Linked DNA regions of Paraglaciecola psychrophila 170. The protein of the gene in region 2 binds, or shares a complex with, the protein of the main gene of each other region. Links are inferred from orthologs where the notes say so. Each region holds a gene or a part of one and is shown on either strand. Other genes may lie near its edges.

Region 1 (3,265 bases), 1.0 Mb from region 2 along the record:
ACCGCCTGCAAGGGGTAAAAATTAATGATAAGCATATCGAAGTGGTTATTCGTCAAATGCTGCGTAAGTGTATGATCACTTATTCAGGTGACAGTAGGTTCTTAGAAGGCGAGCAGGTTGAAGTGTCTAATGTGAAGATCGCTAACCGTGAATTGGAAAGACAGGGAAAAATCCCTGCTCAATACGCACCACAGTTACTAGGTATCACTAAAGCATCGTTGTCTACTGAGTCATTTATCTCAGCAGCCTCTTTCCAAGAAACAACCCGTGTTCTTACTGAAGCAGCAGTGCAAGGTAAAGAAGATGAGTTACGTGGATTGAAAGAAAACGTAATCGTTGGACGTCTGATACCAGCTGGTACCGGCTTTACACATCATCAGAAACGTAATGCTAGAAAACTAGCAGAACTTCAGCAACTGGAAGAACCTTCAGTTTCTGCATCTGAAGCAGAATTGGCATTATCTGAGGCACTTAATGCCGAAGTAAGTGATACACCTGCTGACGAATAAAAAATAAGATCGCAAAGTGATCTGAATATTACAGATTGCTGACTAAACCATTGTGGTAGATCCCATATAAAATGCAGTTTAGCAGCAGTCTTACTTGACAGAGCACACATTGATCATTAGACTTCCGCGACCCGAAATTCGATGACTTTATCGTCAATGAATTAGGGCTCGCGGATTTTTCGCGTTTTACGCCCTCAAAAAAGGGCAATCAGTCGTAACTTAATCAGGAGCTAGTTAATGGCAACAGTTAACCAGTTAGTGCGCAAGCCACGCAAACAACCTGCGACGAAGAGCAACGTCGCGGCTTTGCAAGCCTGTCCACAACGCCGTGGAGTATGTACACGTGTATATACCACCACACCAAAAAAGCCGAACTCTGCATTACGTAAAGTATGTCGTGTTCGTTTGACCAACGGTTTTGAAGTGTCTTCATACATCGGCGGTGAAGGTCACAACTTACAGGAGCACAGTGTTGTTCTTATTCGTGGTGGCCGTGTTAAAGATTTACCAGGTGTTCGTTATCACACAGTTCGCGGTACATTAGATTGTGCAGGCGTAAGTGATCGAAGAGCTGGCCGTTCTAAATACGGTACAAAAAGGCCTAAGTCTTAACGGTTCTCCGTTAGTAAGGCCAAACTAAAGTAATAATTGAGTTTTGGGAATACCCTGAAAATTCTACGGAGAATTTGAAATGCCAAGAAGAAGAGTCGTAGGTCAACGTAAAATCCTACCAGATCCTAAGTTCGGATCAGAGTTACTTGCTAAATTTATGAATGTCGTCATGTTAGACGGCAAAAAATCGACTGCTGAAAAGATCGTTTACGGTGCACTAGAAATTGTTGCTGCTAAAGCTGACAAAACGCACTTAGAGATATTTGAAGTCGCACTCGACAACATTCGCCCTACGGTCGAGGTTAAGTCTCGTCGTGTTGGTGGTTCTACTTATCAGGTTCCAGTAGAAGTTCGTCCTGTTCGTCGAAATGCCCTAGGTATGCGTTGGTTAGTTGATGCTGCCCGTAAACGTGGTGAAAAATCAATGGCTCAACGCCTTGCAGCTGAAATGCTCGATGCTGCTGAAAATAAAGGTTCTGCGGTTAAGAAACGTGAAGACGTTCACCGCATGGCTGAAGCAAACAAAGCTTTCGCTCACTACCGCTGGTAATAAGAGAAAGTTATGGCTCGTAATACGCCTCTTGAGCGTTATCGTAATATTGGTATTGTCGCCCATGTGGACGCGGGTAAAACCACGACCACTGAGCGAGTTCTTTTCTATACTGGCTTGTCACACAAGATCGGTGAAGTTCATGATGGCGCAGCTACTATGGATTGGATGGAACAAGAGCAAGAGCGCGGCATCACCATTACTTCGGCAGCGACGACCTGTTTTTGGTCGGGTATGGACAAACAATTCGACCAACATCGAATTAATATCATCGACACCCCAGGGCACGTTGACTTCACTATTGAAGTAGAGCGTTCTTTGCGTGTGCTTGATGGTGCAGTCGTTGTGTTTTGTGGTTCGTCAGGTGTAGAGCCTCAATCTGAAACAGTGTGGCGTCAAGCTGATAAATACCGCGTTCCACGCATTGTATTTATCAACAAGATGGACCGAACTGGAGCAGATTTTGAACGCGTTGTTAAACAAATAGAAACTCGTTTAGGTACCATTTGTGTGCCTATTCATTTAAATATCGGTGCTGAAGAAACGTTTAAAGGTGTAATTGACCTTATCAAGATGAAAGCCATTAATTGGAATGATTCTGATCTAGGCATGACCTTCACTTATGAAGATATCCCTGCTGACTTGATGGACAGAGCACAAGAATTGCGCACTGACCTAATTGAAGCTGCTGCCGAAGCTACCGATGAATTAATGGATAAATATTTGGAAGGCATTGACCTTACCGAAGACGAAATTAAGTTTGGTTTACGTAAACGTACATTAGCGAATGAAATAGTACTCGCTACGTGTGGCTCCGCATTTAAAAATAAAGGTGTACAGGCTGTTCTCGATGCAGTTGTTGAGTATTTACCGGCACCCATAGACGTACCTGCGATAAAAGGTGTACTAAACGATAAAGATGAAACAGAAGCAGAGCGTCCAGCAGATGATGCTGCTCCCTTTGCTGCATTGGCTTTTAAAATTGCCACTGACCCCTTTGTTGGTACGTTAACGTTCTTCCGCTGTTATTCTGGTGTAGTTAATACCGGCGACGCTTTTTACAACCCAGTGAAAGCTAAGCGCGAGCGATTTGGACGTATTGTTCAAATGCATGCCAAGGATAGAGAAGAGCTTAAACAAGTACGTGCTGGTGATATTGCTGCCGCAATAGGACTTAAAGATGTAACTACGGGCGACACATTGTGTGATCCTAACCACATTATAACCCTAGAGCGTATGGAATTTCCGGAACCGGTCATTTCAATAGCGGTAGAACCTCGCTCTCAACCAGACCAAGAAAAAATGGGTGTTGCTCTAGGTAAACTAGCTGCAGAAGACCCTTCTTTTAAGGTACATACTGACGAAGAGTCTGGTCAAACTATTATATCGGGAATGGGTGAATTACATCTTGATATTATTGTTGACCGAATGAAACGTGAGTTCAACGTTGAGTGTAATGTAGGTAAACCTCAAGTTGCTTATCGCGAAACTATCCGCAGTAAAGTTGATGTTGAAGGAAAGTTTGTTCGTCAATCAGGCGGCAGAGGCCAGTTTGGTCACGTTTGGTTAACTATCGAACCTAATGAAGAGGGCG
Region 2 (3,219 bases):
TAAAAACCGACGGGCCAGCAATTAGTTTTCTTACTTCATGTTGGCTTTTACCACAGAACGAACAGTACAAGAGTTTATTGTCGCCATCAGTACTTTTTTTATCACTCATTTACAATCTTTTCCTATCTTAGACTGACTCTACCTAAAGGTAGCCTAAAAACAACTTGAATGTAGTCTACCCTTAGGCATATCACGGAGTCATTTTATCACTTGTCGCTTTTTGTGTCAGCTTGACTGGTATCTGGTCTACTCGACAATACTTGGTCAATTAGCCCATATTCCACAGCGTCGGTTGCGCTTAAAAAATTATCTCTGTCGGTATCTTGCGCAACTTTTTCATACTCTTGCCCAGTATGTTTTGCCATCAAACGATTCATCTTCTCTTTAATAGACAGGATTTCTTTAGCATGAATTTCAAAATCCGACGCTTGTCCTTGGAAACCGCCTAAGGGTTGATGAATCATCACGCGGGAATTAGGTAGACAATAACGTTTGCCCTTTTCGCCTGCAGATAACAAAAATGCGCCCATACTGGCAGCTTGGCCAATACACACAGTGCTAACATTAGGTTTAATAAAGTTCATTGTATCGTAAATAGCCATACCTGCCGTCACTGAACCGCCTGGAGAATTAATATATAAGAAAATATCTTTTTCTGGATTCTCGGCTTCTAAAAATAACAACTGGGCAACGATAAGATTAGCCATGTGGTCTTCAACTTGGCCGACTAAAAAAATAACATTCTCTTTTAACAAACGAGAATATATATCGTAAGAACGTTCACCTTTGGCGGTTTGCTCTACAACCATTGGAACTAATGCGTTTGTTGGATCAAAATTGGTTTTCATCATAAATTCAAATTCTTCACAAATAAAAATGCTCGGTAGTTACCGAGCATTTAAGCAGTTGCAGGCTAGATAAGTCAAATAACAATAGGCAAATTATGCCTGTTTGTTCATGATCTCATCAAAGGATTTCTTCACTTCTTTAACTTTGGCTTGTTTCAGCAATAATTCAACTGCTTGTTCTTCCATTGCAACATTGTTCATTTGTTGCATCAATTCATCATTTGTTCTGTAATACTCGATCACTTCTTTTGGATCTTCGTAAGCAGAAGCGGCTGTTTCAATTAGCGCTGCTACTTTGTCAGCATCCACTTTTAGCTCGTTAGTTTTAATAACTTCGCCTAACAGCAAACCAATACTTACACGTTTACGAGCATTTTCTTCAAACAGATCAGCTGGAAGCTCTGGCATGTTATCAATATTTCCACCTTGTTGCTGGCTGAAACGTTGCTTGGCTTGCTCGCGCAATGCGTCAATCTCTTGGTCAACTAGCGCTTTTGGCAAATCAATTTGGTTTAATTCAAGTAAACCCGCAATGACTTGCTCTTTTACCGACGCCTTTAAGGTTTGATCTAACTCGCGTTGCATATTTTTGCGAACTTCAGCATGTAGTGCTTCGATATTACCATCTTCAATACCGAAAAGTTTAGCAAACTCTTCGTCAACTTTAGGTAAGTCTAATTGCTCAACTTTTTTGATATTTATAGTAAACTTGGCGACTTTTCCCTTTAGCTTCTCAGCATGATAATCTTCTGGGAATGTCACATCTGCAATGACTTCATCACCTGTTTTGTTACCTACAATAGGCTTTTCAAAACCAGGGATCATGCGATCTTTACCCATTTCTAGGGCGAAATCTTCAGCTTTACCACCATCAAACTCTTCACCATCGATAGTACCGATAAAATCAATTGTGACTTTATCGTCTTTCTTAGCTTTGCGTTTAACTTCTTTATAATTAGCATGTTGCTTTCGCAAAGTGTCAATCATGTCGCTTAAGTCTTTGTCTGTGATCTCTACTGCTGGCTTTTCAACTTTAATTTTAGCAATGTCTTTAACTTCAACTTCTGGATACACTTCAAAAGCAGCAACATACTCTAAGTCTTTGCCATCTTCATCTGTCTTCATTTCGAAGCTAGGCATACCAGCTGGGGTAATTTTTTCTTGAGTAATAGCTTCATAGAAATTGCGCTGCATCACTTCACCAGCAATTTCCTGACGTACGGCTTGACCATAACGTTTTTTAATAACATTAACAGGCACTTTACCAGGGCGAAAACCATTAATTCTTTGGGTTTTTGCTAATTGCTGTAAGCGAGACTTGACTGCAGAATCGATTGTTTCAGCAGGAATGGTGATAGTAAGACGGCGTTCTAAACCTTTGGTCGCCTCAACGGATACTTGCATTCTAATACCTCAATTATGCGCATACTTGCGCTTATATGTTATTACTAAAGGGCTTTTATCGGCGCAAAATAATTATTGTTACAAATACACTAGTTACGTCCGAATATCCTGAAACAAGAAATGTTCTCCTTAGACAAGATAGCCTGATAAAATGACGCAATAGTATAGCTATAGCGATAGCGCAAGTCGAGGGTAAAATTCCAAGCATTAAAATAGTATTAACATTTAGCGACTTAATAGAGGTTTAAAAGGTTGTAAAAGCTCTTTAGCATCTATGCAATTAATGTTGGATATGAATCAAAATATCAATTGTCTAATAAACTAATTATAAACGGGAATAAACACGTCTCACATACCAGCTTGTGTTGGTGGGAAAAACAAAAATTTCAAAGCATGTTTTATTGGTCACATCCTTCCGCGCGGCAAACATCTGATGTATATGATTACATACTTTGTAGAGAGTTAGTCCTTAACTATTAGTGGGGTTTATCGATTTTTGGGAACAACTTTGGTTTGTAAGTAATAAGCGAACTGTCTTATCACCTATAGCTTCAACATAGCAATGTTGTCATTTTACCCATGCATCGTTTATGTGAGGGTACGTATGCTCTTTAAATCGGTTAATCATCACTTCTGCCCTTGCGGTAAAATAAAAATATTTTTAAAACTCAGTCATGAGCGTTAGTCTTTAAATTAAACAGCACCCATCTGAATAACTCTGCTGAACTAAAATTTCATTTGCAGTTGGAAAGCATTAATTGAAAATAATTAACAACAGGTTGAACTTATGTTTCAACTCTTCCTCCGAGTAAACATTTTTTTTGTGTGTTCTCATTTTTAGGCCTTATTTTCTATCAGGCTTTTTAGTTTGAAATTTTGTATCTTCAATTAAGCGAATATTTACGTTAATTCTGTTATTGATCGGCAAAGCCAAATATTTTGTAATCAGTAGGGCAATTACACATCT

The links.
Region 1: the proteins of tig (region 2) and rpsG are in contact, whole or in part, in a crystal structure (PDB 3GTY), measured with the Thermotoga maritima proteins. The link is inferred for Paraglaciecola psychrophila 170 from one-to-one orthologs. Residues at the interface, in WP_004081061.1 of Thermotoga maritima: Glu122, Val124, Val129, Leu130, Tyr133, Glu188, Gly259, Ile262, Tyr263, Glu266, Ser270, Glu273, Gln274, Glu277, Arg308, Gln311, Ile312, Ser315, Tyr316, Glu325, Arg329, Arg336, Leu363, Phe366, Trp367, Arg373, Leu377, Arg381, Leu384, Glu387; in WP_004081843.1 of Thermotoga maritima: Lys34, Lys52, Lys55, Glu59, Arg62, Gln63, Glu66, Asn67, Lys69, Val71, Arg95, Ala109, Lys110, Lys111, Gly112, Arg113, Pro114, Glu117, Glu121, Ile124, Ala125, Tyr127, Asn128, Asn129, Thr130, Gly131, Lys135, Asp139, Arg142, Met143.

What each region holds. Positions count from the first base shown.
Region 1 is NC_020514.1:4,684,281-4,687,545, reverse strand. What follows is about bases 1-2,935. They hold rpsG (30S ribosomal protein S7), read left to right. Parts: upstream 1-1,200; coding sequence 1,201-1,671; downstream 1,672-2,935. Other genes in these bases: fusA (elongation factor G), read left to right, coding at 1,684-2,935; rpsL (30S ribosomal protein S12), read left to right, coding at 747-1,121; rpoC (DNA-directed RNA polymerase subunit beta'), read left to right, coding at 1-509. Also shown: more of fusA, read left to right, coding at 2,936-3,265.
Region 2 is NC_020514.1:3,656,986-3,660,204, forward strand. The notes cover bases 98-2,986. They hold tig (trigger factor), read right to left. Parts: upstream 2,253-2,986; coding sequence 942-2,252; downstream 98-941. Other genes in these bases: clpX (ATP-dependent protease ATP-binding subunit ClpX), read right to left, coding at 98-109; clpP (ATP-dependent Clp endopeptidase proteolytic subunit ClpP), read right to left, coding at 207-851. In the rest of the region: more of clpX, read right to left, coding at 1-97. UniProt on the Bacillus subtilis protein: Involved in protein export. Acts as a chaperone by maintaining the newly synthesized protein in an open conformation. Functions as a peptidyl-prolyl cis-trans isomerase.